Linked DNA regions of Myxococcus hansupus. The protein of the gene in region 1 interacts with the protein of each later gene in a pairwise test. Links are inferred from orthologs where the notes say so. Each region holds a gene or a part of one and is shown in the gene's direction. Other genes may lie near its edges.

Region 1 (3,951 bases):
TTCTTGTAGGGCCGGTCGCTCGCGGTGAGCGCGTCGTAGATGTCGCAGATGGACATCATCCGGGACTGCACCGGGATGTCCTTCTCCGCGCGGGGGTAGCCAGTGCCATCCAGCTTCTCGTGGTGGGCGTAGGCAATCTCCGGCACGCGACGCAGCGTGCGCGTCCACGGAATCTGGGACAGGAAGCGGTAGGTGTGCTCGACGTGGCTCTCGATTTCGCGGCGCTCCTCGGGAGAGAGCGTGCCGCGGGCGATGGAGAGCGACTGGATTTCGCCGGGCAGCAGCAGCGGCTGGGCCTGTCCGTGGGCATCCACGAAGCGCAGCCCGCCCAGCTCATGGAGGCGCTCGAAGTTGCCCTGCGCGAGCACCGTGGGGCGGTTGCAGGAGAGGATGAACGCCATCACCTCGTCGAGCTGCCCTGACTCGCGCGCGAGCCGCTCCTCCTCTTCGGCCTCGATTTCCGCCAGGTTCGCCTGACCGCGCACCTTCACGGCCTCGATGCGGCGGCGGTAGCTCTGGAGCTGCAGGTCCTTGCGCGCGAGCTGGAAGCGGGCGCGCAGGCCCTCGAGTTCGTGCGGGTAGAGCTTCTCCGCCTTCACCAGCACCGGCTCGCGCACGCCCACCTTGCCGAAGTCGTGGAGCAGGGAGGCGTAGCGCAGCTCCTGAAGCTCGCCCGCGGAGAATCGGGTGTGCGCGTAGGGGCCGGTGGACAGGTGCTCAAGCGCCTGGGCCATGGCGACGGTGAGGTCGGCGACGCGGCCGGAGTGTCCTGCGGTGGTTGGATCGCGAGACTCGATGGCGACGACGGAGGCGGAGACGAAGCCCTCGAAGAGGCGGTTGATGTCCTCGTGAAGGAGGGCGTTCTCGATGGCGCCCGCGGCCTGGGCGCCCAGGGCGAGCAGCAGCTCCTCGTCCTCGGCGTTGAAGCTGGCGTCGCCCAGCTTGTTGAGGGCCTGGATGACGCCCGTCACCTCGCCGCCGGCGTCGCGCATGGGGACGCAGAGGATGGTCTTCGTCTGGTAGCCGCTGGAGATGTCGAACGAGCGGTTGAAGCGGGCGTCGGCGTAGGCGTCGGGGATGTTGATGACGGCGCCTGTCTGCGCCACCTGCCCGGCGACGCCGCTGCCCACCGGGAGGCGGATTTCGTTCTTCGAGCCCTGGGCCACCTTGCTCCACAGCTCGTTGCGCTCGCGGTCCAGGATGAAGAGCGAGCAGCGGTCCGCCTCCACCACCTTGGTGGCCTCGAAGAGGATGAGGGGGAGCAGCAGGTCGAGGTCGCGCTCGGCGCTCATCGCCTTCGCGACATCCAGGATGGACGTGAGCTTCGCCAGGCGGCGGTTGAGCTCGGGCTGTGGGGCAGGTTGAGCGAGCACCAAGCGGCTCCGTGAGAAGCGGCCAGCGGGCCGCGAAGGGCTTCAAAGTTCTAGCACGGGTACACACGTCACTGCCTTGGGGGGCCCACCTGACAGGTCCCCGCCTGTCTGGTGGACGTCGCGCGGCTGTGTTCGGCCTTAGCGCGGGCGCGGGTTGCGGTTATGAAGCGCCGCATGAGCCGACGCCCCGTTCGCATCTCTCCGTCGCTTTTGTCCTGTGACTTCGGCCGCTTGGCCGAGGAGGTCCGCGCCATTGAAGCCGCCGGCGCGGATTGGGTTCACGTGGATGTCATGGATGGCCGCTTTGTACCGAACATCACGATTGGCCCCGTGGTGGTGGAGGCCATCAAGCGGGTGGCGACGAAGCCGTTGGACGTACACCTGATGATTGTGGAGCCGGAGCGGTACGTGGACGCCTTCGTGAAGGCGGGGGCGGACGTGCTGACGGTGCACGTAGAGGCCAGTCCGCACCTGCACCGGACGCTTCAGCAGATTCGCAACGCGGGGGCGAAGCCGGCGGTGGTGTTGAACCCGGGCACGCCGTTGTCGGCCATCGAGGAGGTGCTGGGCGACGTGGACATGGTGCTGCTGATGAGTGTGAATCCGGGCTTTGGCGGCCAGGGTTTCATCGAGTCCACGGTGGACAAGGTGCGCCGGCTGCGCGGGATGTTGGATGCGCGCGGGCTGACGAACGTGGACATCGAGGTGGACGGCGGCATCAACGCCACCACGGCGAAGCGGGTGGTGGAGGCCGGGGCCACGGTGCTGGTGGCGGGCAGCTACGTCTTCGGTGCGAAGGACTACGCGGAGGCCATCCGCTCGCTGCGCTCGTGAGGCGGCGGGCGCGGCGCTAGATGCGGGCGCGCGACACGGAGGAGGCGAGCCGGGCGACGCGGGTCATGAAGGTGGGGTCGAAGGGCTTCACCTCGTAGTCGTCGGCGCCGAGCTCGAAGCAGACGTGGCGGGTGAACTGGTCCTCGACGGCGCTGAGGATGATGACCTTGCAGTCGCGGGTGCTGGGGTCCTGCTTGAGCTGGGCGAGCAAGTCGCGCCCGTCCTGGTGCTGGTTGATGTCCAAAATGATGACGGCCGGCCGGTGCTCACGGGCGAGCTCCAGGACGCGCTCGGACGTGGTGTCCGAGATGCAGTTCAGCCCTGAGCGCTTCCCCTCGCGGGCGAGGGCGGAGACGATGAGGGGCTCGTCATCGGAGATGAGGACGACGGGGGGCGGCGTCATGGCTTCGAGGTGCAACAATGCTGTGCCTGCCTCGTGAAATGAAGCGAGGGGGGGGGAATTATCCGGGAGTACAGGAATTTCTTGGTCTTGTGAAGCAGAGTCGGGACCCACCCGGGAGGGGCAAGGCTGGTGGGTCGCTCGGGGCGGGGCGGGGCGGAAGAAAAGGTGATCCGAGGACGTTGACTCGGCTGGGCGGCTCGGGTACTACCGCCCGCACTTCGCCGGTCCCGAGAAGGACCGTCCGGCGAGGCGACATATCGGGGAGTGGCTCAGCCTGGTAGAGCACTTGGTTCGGGACCAAGGGGTCGCAGGTTCAAATCCTGTCTCCCCGACCACGTCATGAAGCGGGCTGGAGATCGCAAGGTCTCCAGCCCGTTTCTTTTTGGGCTCCCTGCTGTGGTGCCGCTGGCATCCCGATGGATGTCGACCTGGCCGCCGGATGGTTCCACAAGCTGCGCCACCGCGTCCGCGACAAGCTCGCGTCGCGGACGCAGCCAGCCCCCGCCTCAGACGCTGTCGGGCCAGACGAACTCGGACCAGTCGGCCTTGTCGAAGCGCAGCACACGGCCGGTGCCGGTGGTCGCCCACGAGAAAGCCTTGTTGCTGGCCAGCCGTTAGAAGGAGCCCGAGCCATTTGCGCTGACCGGCACCTCCTTGAGCGTGCCATCCACCACCCTGTAAAGCGTGCGGTAGGTGCAGAGGTAGATGGTGCCGTCCAGGGTCGCCATGCCCCAGAAGTCTTCGGTGTGTTCGGCCGTGTTCAGGGGCTGCCAGCCCTGCGTTCCACCGCGAAGCACGGTGCCGGCGCCGCATGCGTACACGAGTCCGTCGTCGTGGCACACCACTTGATGCTGCGCTGCGTGGGTCGGCGTTTCCGGTGAGCGCCATGCCGCGCCATCGAAGTGAAAAACGGCGCCTGCATGGCCCACGGCATAAAGGTCATTCGTCGCGAAGCCATCGATTGCATTGAGGGTCGGGTCGCTCGGGCCGCTGTAGGGCTGGCGCAGCGGTCCCGCTAGGTCCACCCAGCCGCCGGCATCCAGGCGGTACACGGTGTTCTGGCCGCCGCAGGCGTACACGCTCTGGCCAATGCGTCGCAGACCCGAGAGAAAGCCTGCGTGCGGCGGCCGACCCAGCCTGGTGCGTTGCAGGACGTCGTAGCGATAGGTGTCGCCGCTCGCGTAGACACTGATCAGTCGCCGCTGGCGGGCTTCCTCGATGAAGTCGCCGCCACAGGGCGGGTTGTTGATGTCCCGGTTACTCACCACGCCCCACTTGTTCTGCGGCGCCATGATGACGGTCCGCGTCAGCGGCGCATCAGGGTCGGGCGGGTGTTAGAAA
Region 2 (4,085 bases), 2.3 Mb from region 1 along the record:
CCGGGGTTCTTAATTTGCATCTGATATTGGTGGAAATGGTATTGGGGCGGGATGGGCGTACATCGGGGTACGTAGGCTGAGGGAGACGAAGACCCATGCTCGACGCCTTCATCATCGAAGAGATCAAGCGCCGTGAGCGCCGCCGTGAGGAGCACGACCGGCCGGTGGTGGAGCTTCCGCTCCCCGTCCCGGACGACCGTCCTCGCCGTCGCACCGAGACGGAAGACGACAAGCCCCAGCGGGGCGTGGTGGTCATCGACCTGCTGTCCTGACCTCGGGCGCGCGGCCTGACAGCCGCGCCCGTGTGTCCCCGAGCCCGCGGAGGCGGTCCTTCCCAGGACGGCCCCGCGGGCTTCGTGCATCCAGCCGCCGCCTCAGCCCTGCGTCAGCGCCAGCAGGTGGCGGGGGTGGTAGACTTCCCACAGCGGCCCCTTCACGGTGGCCAGCGCGTCCAGCACCTGTCGGCGCCACTCCTCGGGCAGGGCCTGCTCGCCATGGAAGGCGCCCAGGAGCGCGCCGGTAATCGTGGCGTGGGCCTCCGTGTCGCCTCCCCGGTGGACGACGTCCAGGAGGGCGGCCTCCGCGCTGGGGGCGTGGAGCAGCTCCCAGAAGGCCAGCCGGAAGGCGACCCGGACCGCGTGCTGGGCGCGGTGGAGGTGCAGCTCCGGCCCGTAGAGCATGGGGTCCTCTTGCTGGGCCGCCGCCAGGTCCTCCCGGAGCAGGCTGGCCGCGAAGCCCACCTCCTGCACGTGGTCCGCGGCGGAGCGCCCGAGCGCCGCGCCCGCCAGCAGCAGCCCGGACTCCGCGGCGGTGATGAGGTCCGTCGCCTTCAGGCCCGCGCCGTGGGTGACGGCGTGGCCAATGGCCGCGTTGAAGGCCGCGCAGGCGAGCTGGCAGCGCGGGTCGAAGTGGGTGAGGGCGGAGTCCTCCAGGGACGCCTGGGTGCGCGCGGCGGCGTCACCCGCCAGGTAGACGCCCAGCGGCGCGGTGCGCGACAGGCTCCCCGCGCCCGCGGGCTGGCGGTACGCGCGCAGCCAGACGCGCCGCCCCGCGCCCAGGGGCGGGAAGCCGGACGTGTCGCAGTCCTCGAACACGTCCTTCATGGGCTCGCTGACGTCGAAGGCGTGGGGCTGCCACGCGCGGTAACGACGCAGTGCGTCCGCGGCGTCGTAGCGTCGGAGGGCGCGCAGGCTGTGGCCCAGGCAGGCCGCGAGCTGGACCTCCTCCGTCACCTGGCCCCGGCGCAGCTCGTGGGGGCCGCCGCCCATCAACTTCAAGTAGGGGCCCTCCGCCTGTTTGGGAAACGAAACGGCCATGAAGGGCCGGTGCGCGGTGGGGACGGACAGCGCGTTGCCCACGGCCATGCCCAGCAGCGCGCCGCGGCGCCGTTGTGCGAGCAGAGGATCAGGCCCCTTCACGGCGGGGCGGCGTTGGGGCGGAGGCATTCGACGGGTGGACACTGTAGCAGCGCGACCTGCGACCACGCTTGCCCCTCCCGGGGGGGTCTTCTAGAAACGGCCGCCTATGACCGAGATTTCTCAGATTCTGGCGCGCGAAGTGCTCGACTCTCGTGGCAATCCCACCGTGGAGGCGGAGGTCCACCTGGCCGGTGGCGCCCGTGGCCGCGCCGCGGTGCCGTCCGGTGCGTCCACCGGTGAGCACGAAGCCATCGAGCTGCGTGACGGCGACAAGAAGCGCTACCTGGGCAAGGGCGTGCAGAACGCCGTGAAGAACGTGGTGGACGTGCTCGCGCCGGCGCTGATTGGCACGGACGCGGCGGACCAGTTCGCGGTGGACCAGCGGATGCTGGAGCTGGACGGCACGCCCACCAAGGGCAAGCTGGGCGCCAACGCCATCCTCGCGGTGTCCATGGCCGCCGCGCGGGCCGCCGCGGACGCGCACGGGCTGCCGCTGTACCGGTACGTGGGCGGCGTGCAGGCGCGCACCCTGCCGGTGCCGCTGATGAACATCCTCAACGGCGGCGCGCACGCGGACACGCGCGTGGACGTGCAGGAGTTCATGGTGGTGCCCGCGGGCGCCTCGTCCTTCGCGGAGGGCCTTCGCTGGGGCGCGGAGGTGTTCCACGCGCTGAAGAAGATCCTCAAGGACCGCAAGCTGGCCACGGGCGTGGGCGACGAGGGCGGCTACGCCCCGGACCTGCCGGCCAACGAAGAAGCGCTGAAGCTCATCATGGAGGCCATCGACAAGGCGGGCTTCAAGGCCGGTGAGCAGCTCTTCCTGGCCCTGGACGTGGCGGCCAGCGAGTTCTTCGACAAGGGCAGCAAGAAGTACAAGCTCAAGGGCGAGGGCAAGGAGTACGACTCCACGGGCCTGCTCGAGTACTACCGTGGCCTCTCGGAGCGCTACCCCATCATCTCCATCGAAGACGGCATGGCGGAGGATGACTGGGACGGTTGGAAGAAGCTCACCGACGCGCTCGGCTCGCGCATGCAGTTGGTGGGCGACGACCTCTTCGTCACCAACGTGGAGCGCCTGGGCCGCGGCATCGAGACGGGCACGGCCAACTCCATCCTGGTGAAGGTGAACCAGATTGGCACCCTGACGGAGACCTTCGACGCCGTGCGCATGGCGCACCGGGCCGGGTACACGTCCGTCATGAGCCACCGCTCGGGCGAGACGGAGGACACCACCATCGCCGACCTGGCGGTGGCCCTGGACTGCGGGCAGATCAAGACGGGCTCCGCGTCCCGCTCCGACCGCGTGGCCAAGTACAACCAGTTGCTGCGCATCGAAGGCGAGCTGGGGGCCTCGGCCCGCTACGCTGGCAAGTCGGTGTTCCGCGCCCTGAACCAGAAGAAGTGAGCCCGTGAGCGACAAGCCCAGACGCATCCTCGTCTCCAACGACGACGGTTACTTCTCCGAGGGGCTCCAGGCGCTGGTCGAGGCCGTGAGCCCCCTGGGCGAGGTGTGGGTGGTGGCTCCCGACCGGGAGCAGAGCGCCGCCTCCCACGCCATCTCCCTGCACCGCCCCCTGCGCATCAAGGAGGTGCGGGAGCGGTGGTTCGCCGTCGATGGGACGCCCGCGGACTGCGCTTATCTGGCGATCAACCATCTCCTGAAGGATGATCGCCCGGTCCTCATGGTTTCCGGCATCAACCACGGCGCGAACCTGGCCGAAGACATCATGTACTCCGGCACGGTGGCCGCGGCGATGGAGGGTGCGCTCCTGGGCGTCCCCGCCATCGCCTTCAGCCTCGTGTCCCGGCGTACGTTCGACTTCGGTCCGGGCGCCCGGTTCGCCCGGTCGCTGGTGGCCAGCGCGCTGTCCCGGCCGCTGCCGCCCAGGATGCTCCTCAACGTGAACATCCCCGGAGGCGTGGAGCCGGAGGGCTACGTCGTCACCCGTCAGGGTCGTCACTCGTACGGCTTCGAGGTGGTGGAGAACGAAGACCCGCGCGGCCGGAAGTACTACTGGATTGGCGGCAGCGACTACCAGCACGAGGACATCCCGGGCAGCGACTGCAATGCCGTGTTCCGGGACAAGCGCGTCTCCGTCACTCCGCTGCACTTCGAGCTGACGGACCACGGCCGCCTCCCGGACCTCTCCGGGTGGCAGGTCGATGGTTTCCTCCGGCACGAACCGGAGGGTGCCTAGCGTTGGCGTCGTGCGTGTCCAGCCGAGCGCTTGGGGCGCTCCGGGTGTTCCTCCTGGCCGTGACGTTGAGCGGCTGCGTGGGCACCCGGGTCTCCTCCGGGGCCGGCCCGGACACGGGACTGGACCCCGCGCCTGACGCCCCACGGGCCCAGGCCGCGGACACCGCCGAGCGGACCACGCCGCTGCCGTTCAACCTGCGCGGCGCGCATGCCGAGCCGGAGCTGGTGTCGGTGCGTCACGTCGTCGCCGCGGGCGAGACGATGTATCGCATCTCCAAGACGTACGGCCTCACGGTGGACGAGCTGGGCTCGGCCAACGGCATCAAGGCGCCCTGGACGCTGGCGGTGGGGCAGGAGCTCACCATCCCCGGCGTCGAGCGCAACGTGACGGTGCAGGCGCTGGCGGAGGCCGACGCGGAGCCGGTGCGGGCCTCCACGTCCACGGCGTCCCGGCGCAGTGTTCCCACCGC
Region 3 (3,871 bases), 7.6 Mb from region 1 along the record:
CTTCGCGGTGGGCGTGGGCGGGCACATGACGCTCGCCCGGCGGCTCTGGGTGGACCTGGACGTCACCGGCGGCGCGGTGCAGCCGGTGCGCAACCCCCTGGAGGGCGACGGCGGCAACGTGCTGGGGCAGGCCCGGTTGATGGTGGGCTTCCAGCTCCTGCCGCGCCTGGCCGTGTTCGCCGGGCCCACGTACAACGCCTGGTTCTCCTGGGGCGCGTCGGACTTCGACAGCATCACCCGGATGCCCTTCAGTGAGAGCAACCCGGAGCCGGATCAACGCCTCCAGCATTGGCCCGGCCTCCAGGTGGGAATCCAAATCTGAGTCCCACCCGGGTGGGCTGGCTCAGTTCTCCACCTTGCTGGCGCGCAGGACGGTGGCCGCCCCGGCGGGCCCCGCGTTGGGCCGCGTCTCCAGGGTGCCCTGGACCTTGAGCCCCGTGCCGTCCAGCGTCTTGCGGATCAACGACTCCATCTTCTCGTCCGAGCCCTCCGCCACGCTGGACAGCTCCAGCTCGTGCACGGGGATGGGCTCCGCGTCCGGCTTGTCCGCCGGGAAGGCGTTGTAGGTGGGGCAGGGCGGGGCGAAGCAGCGCACGCCGCTGTCCTTGACGATGTAGGAAGTGCTCTCACCCTGCTTGGGCTGGGAACCGTTGGTGGGGGCGTTCATGGTGGGCGTTCCGTTCTCACTGTCCCGGGGTGCGGCGTTGCCGGCCGGCTCCGAGGAGGGGGTTCCATTCTCGCTCGCCAGCGGCGGGGCGGACGAGGCGCCGGGCGGCTTGCTGCACCCGGATGCGAGGCCAAGGATAAGAGCGGCGAGCAGCAGCGGGCGGCTGTTCATGACGGGCTCCAGCGGAAAAGAGGCGCCAGTGTGCTCCGGCTCGCGGCTGGGGGCCAGCCCGGGGGCTGGATTGGTGACTGGCGGTCAGTTGCAGCGGGTGGGTGGGGTGCTTCGCCTCCCACAGTGTTGTCGTGGCGCTGCACTCCGCGCGTTGACGGAGAGGAGTGCAGGGGCTACATCCGGCCTGCATGATCGGCCTCCAGGGCCGTGACCTGTAAGGACGCCCTCCGATGGAATTCCGCATCGCCGCCGACGAGCTGAAGAAGGCCCTCTACCGCGCCCAGGGCATCGTGGAGCGCAAGACGACGATGCCCATCCTGGCGAACGTGCTCGTCACCGCGAACAAGGGCGGCATCACGGTCACCGCGTTCGACCTGGACATCGGCATCGTGTCCGAGCACCCGGCCGAGGTCATCAAGACGGGCGCCGTCACGCTGAGCGCCAAGTACGTCTTCGACATCGTCCAGAACCTGCCGGACGCCCAGGTCACGCTGAAGAAGCTGGCCAACAACTACGTGGACATCTCCAGCGGCTCGGCCCATTTCAAGATCGTGGGCATGGCGGCCGAGGAGTACCCCAAGCTGCCGAAGGAAGAGAACGCGCCCCTGGTGCAGGTGGGGGGCAACACGCTGCTGGAGATGATCAAGAAGACGCAGTTCGCCATCTCCAGCGACGAGACGCGCTACATCCTCAACGGCGTCTTCTTCGAGCCCCAGTCCACCGGCAAGGTCCGCATGGTGGCCACCGACGGTCACCGTCTGGCGCTGGTGGAGCGCGAGCTGCCGGGGGACTTCAAGCTCAAGAGCGGTGTCATCATCCCCCGCAAGGGCCTGATGGAGCTCAAGCGCCTGCTGGACGAGGCGCCCGACGCGGAGTGCCACCTGGGCTTCGCGGAGAACTCGGCACTGTTCAAGAAGCCGGGCCTCACCATGGTGATGCGCCTCATCGACGGCCAGTTCCCCGAGTACCAGCGCGTCATCCCCAAGGAAGGGGAGAAGGTCGTCCTGGTGCCCAAGGTGCGCCTGCTGGAGAGCCTCAAGCGCATCGCCCTGCTGTCGGCGGACAAGAGCAACGCGGTGCGCATCGGGCTGGAGACGAACCAGCTCATCATCACCGCCAGCAACCCGGACCTGGGCGAGGCCAAGGACGTGCTGGACCTGGCCTACCAGGGCAACAGCGTCGTCATCGGCTTCAACGCGCGCTACCTGATGGACGTGCTCGCCGTCACGGAGACGGACGAGGTGTCCTTCGAGCTGGGTGACGAGCACAGCCCGGGCGTCCTGCACGCCCCTGGCGACCGCAGCTTCACCGCCGTGGTCATGCCCATGCGGGTGTGAGCGGACGGCGCCTTCCGTTCACTCGTGAGGCGATCGGCCCCCTGGGGGGCCTGACACGGGGCCGGTGCCTTCCTATGGTGAAGGCATGGCCACGCATCCGGACAATCTGCGCGCCCGGCTGGAGGACCGCGCGGACCTCCTGGAGGCCACGCGCCTGCGCTACCGCGCGCTGCGCGGGATGCTGACGGCCTTCTTCTGGAAGGACCGTGTGCGGGCGCAGTTCGAGCTGCTGCTGGAGGTGGCGCGCGCGCAGCCGGAGGTGGACGCCACCCTGGCCGCGCTGAAGCGCCGCGCCGCCGCGGAGGGCTGGCCGGAGCAAGCCGAGCCGCTGAAGCTGATGCGCGAGGTGGAGCGCCTGCGCGAGGCCGTGGAACACGCGGCCTTCAAGCGGCTGCCCGTGGCGGCGCGTCCGGCGACGCTGGGCGAGGCGCTGCTCAAGCTGGAAGAGACGGTGCTGGAGGCGGGGCCGCTCCTGGGGCGGCACAGTTGGGCGCGGGCGGTGGAGCTGTTGCCGCGCAACCTGCCGGAGCTGCGCGCCGCGTGCGCCGCCGCGGACGTGTTCGAACAGGTGTTCAAGCGGCCCGCGCCGGAGGGGCTGTTTCCCTTCACGGTGGAGGAGGCGGAGGCGCTCCAGCGGGCGCTGCCCCTGGCGGAGGGCTCGCTGGCGGCGCTGTGGCAGCGGCTGGATCACTTCGATACGCGCGGGCAGGTGAAGCGGTTCCTGGAGGCGCGTGCGTCTCGGGCGCCGCAGCGGGTGCCTCGCAGCGGGCCGGAGCTGCTGCTGCACGCGGCGTTCTGGCGCGGGGTGGCCTGGGCTCGGCTGCGGGCGTTGATGGAGACGCAGTTGGAGCCGGTGGTGCCGCTCGATGCGGAGGTGCCGGCGCTGCTCGTGTGGCTGGCGGCGCGTGAGGCGAAGCTGGGGCGCGCTGTGTCCGGTGACCTGGGGCGTGCTGGCGGTGAGGTGCCGTCGCAGTCCGCGGAGGTCGACGCGTCTGGAGACATCCGGCTTCCGGCGTGTGAGGCATTTGGCGAAGGCCGCGCGGGACTGTTCGAGGTGGCCGCGCGGCTCGCGGTGTTGTCGCGTGAGCGGCCCGTGGGGACCTGGGACGAGGAGACCGCGTGGGCGCGGCTGTGGACCGCGGCGCAGCGGGCGCGGGACGAGCAGGGCCCCGACGTGGAGCGGCTGCGGGACGCGCTGCGGCTGTTCATCCTGCTTCGTGGGCAGGGGCAGACGCCCGCGCGCCTGTTCTCACCCGAGCGCGTGCGGGTACCCACAGCGGATGCTGACGCCGACGCGGGCCTGGATGGGAAGGACCTGCCCACGCTGGTGCACGCCGCGCGCGCGGCGGCGTGGCGTGGGCGGTAGTGACGCTGGCGGCGTGGCCTCGCGAGCGGAGGCATCTCACGCGGCGGCGTGGCGTGGGCAGTAGCGACGCTTGATGTTCGTGACGTTGGCAGCGTGGCCTTGTGAAAGGCATATCGCCCACGCGGCGGCGTGGCGTGGGCGGTAGCGACGCATGCGGTTCGTGACGTTGGCGGCGTGGCCTCGCGAGAGGCATATCGCCCACGCGGCGGAGTAGCGCGGGCGGTATGCGCATCGCGCGCGCCATCGGCGCGTTACGTTGGGAGCGTGACCACGCGTCCTGTCGGCGCCTCGAAGGTGGGCAGCAGCCGCGAGGCGAGGCCCGCGAGCAGG

What was found.
Region 2: the proteins of rpe (region 1) and eno interact in binary tests that used the Escherichia coli proteins (3 or more experiments, as listed by UniProt). The link is inferred for Myxococcus hansupus from one-to-one orthologs.
Region 3: the proteins of rpe (region 1) and dnaN interact in binary tests that used the Escherichia coli proteins (3 or more experiments, as listed by UniProt). The link is inferred for Myxococcus hansupus from one-to-one orthologs.

Annotation. Positions count from the first base shown.
Region 1 is NZ_CP012109.1:704,120-708,070, forward strand. Bases 517-3,377 are described here. They hold rpe (ribulose-phosphate 3-epimerase), read left to right. Parts: upstream 517-1,547; coding sequence 1,548-2,207; downstream 2,208-3,377. Other genes in these bases: A176_RS02930 (GAF and HD-GYP domain-containing protein), read right to left, coding at 517-1,373; A176_RS02940 (response regulator), read right to left, coding at 2,224-2,610; A176_RS02950 (beta propeller repeat protein), read right to left, coding at 3,225-3,377. Also shown: more of A176_RS02930, read right to left, coding at 1-516; more of A176_RS02950, read right to left, coding at 3,378-3,902. UniProt on the Escherichia coli protein: Catalyzes the reversible epimerization of D-ribulose 5-phosphate to D-xylulose 5-phosphate.
Region 2 is NZ_CP012109.1:2,959,317-2,963,401, forward strand. What follows is about bases 679-3,673. They hold eno (phosphopyruvate hydratase), read left to right. Parts: upstream 679-1,524; coding sequence 1,525-2,823; downstream 2,824-3,673. Other genes in these bases: A176_RS11780 (ADP-ribosylglycohydrolase family protein), read right to left, coding at 679-1,445; surE (5'/3'-nucleotidase SurE), read left to right, coding at 2,828-3,616; A176_RS11795 (peptidoglycan DD-metalloendopeptidase family protein), read left to right, coding at 3,619-3,673. In the rest of the region: A176_RS39300 (hypothetical protein), read left to right, coding at 96-272; more of A176_RS11780, read right to left, coding at 375-678; more of A176_RS11795, read left to right, coding at 3,674-4,085. UniProt on the Escherichia coli protein: Catalyzes the reversible conversion of 2-phosphoglycerate (2-PG) into phosphoenolpyruvate (PEP). It is essential for the degradation of carbohydrates via glycolysis.
Region 3 is NZ_CP012109.1:8,321,541-8,325,411, reverse strand. Bases 341-3,121 are described here. They hold dnaN (DNA polymerase III subunit beta), read left to right. Parts: upstream 341-1,068; coding sequence 1,069-2,175; downstream 2,176-3,121. Other genes in these bases: A176_RS32790 (hypothetical protein), read left to right, coding at 2,261-3,121; A176_RS32800 (DUF6748 domain-containing protein), read right to left, coding at 344-667. Also shown: A176_RS32805 (hypothetical protein), read left to right, coding at 1-322; more of A176_RS32790, read left to right, coding at 3,122-3,541; A176_RS32785 (DUF1990 family protein), read right to left, coding at 3,793-3,871. UniProt on the Escherichia coli protein: Confers DNA tethering and processivity to DNA polymerases and other proteins. Acts as a clamp, forming a ring around DNA (a reaction catalyzed by the clamp-loading complex) which diffuses in an ATP-independent manner freely and bidirectionally along dsDNA.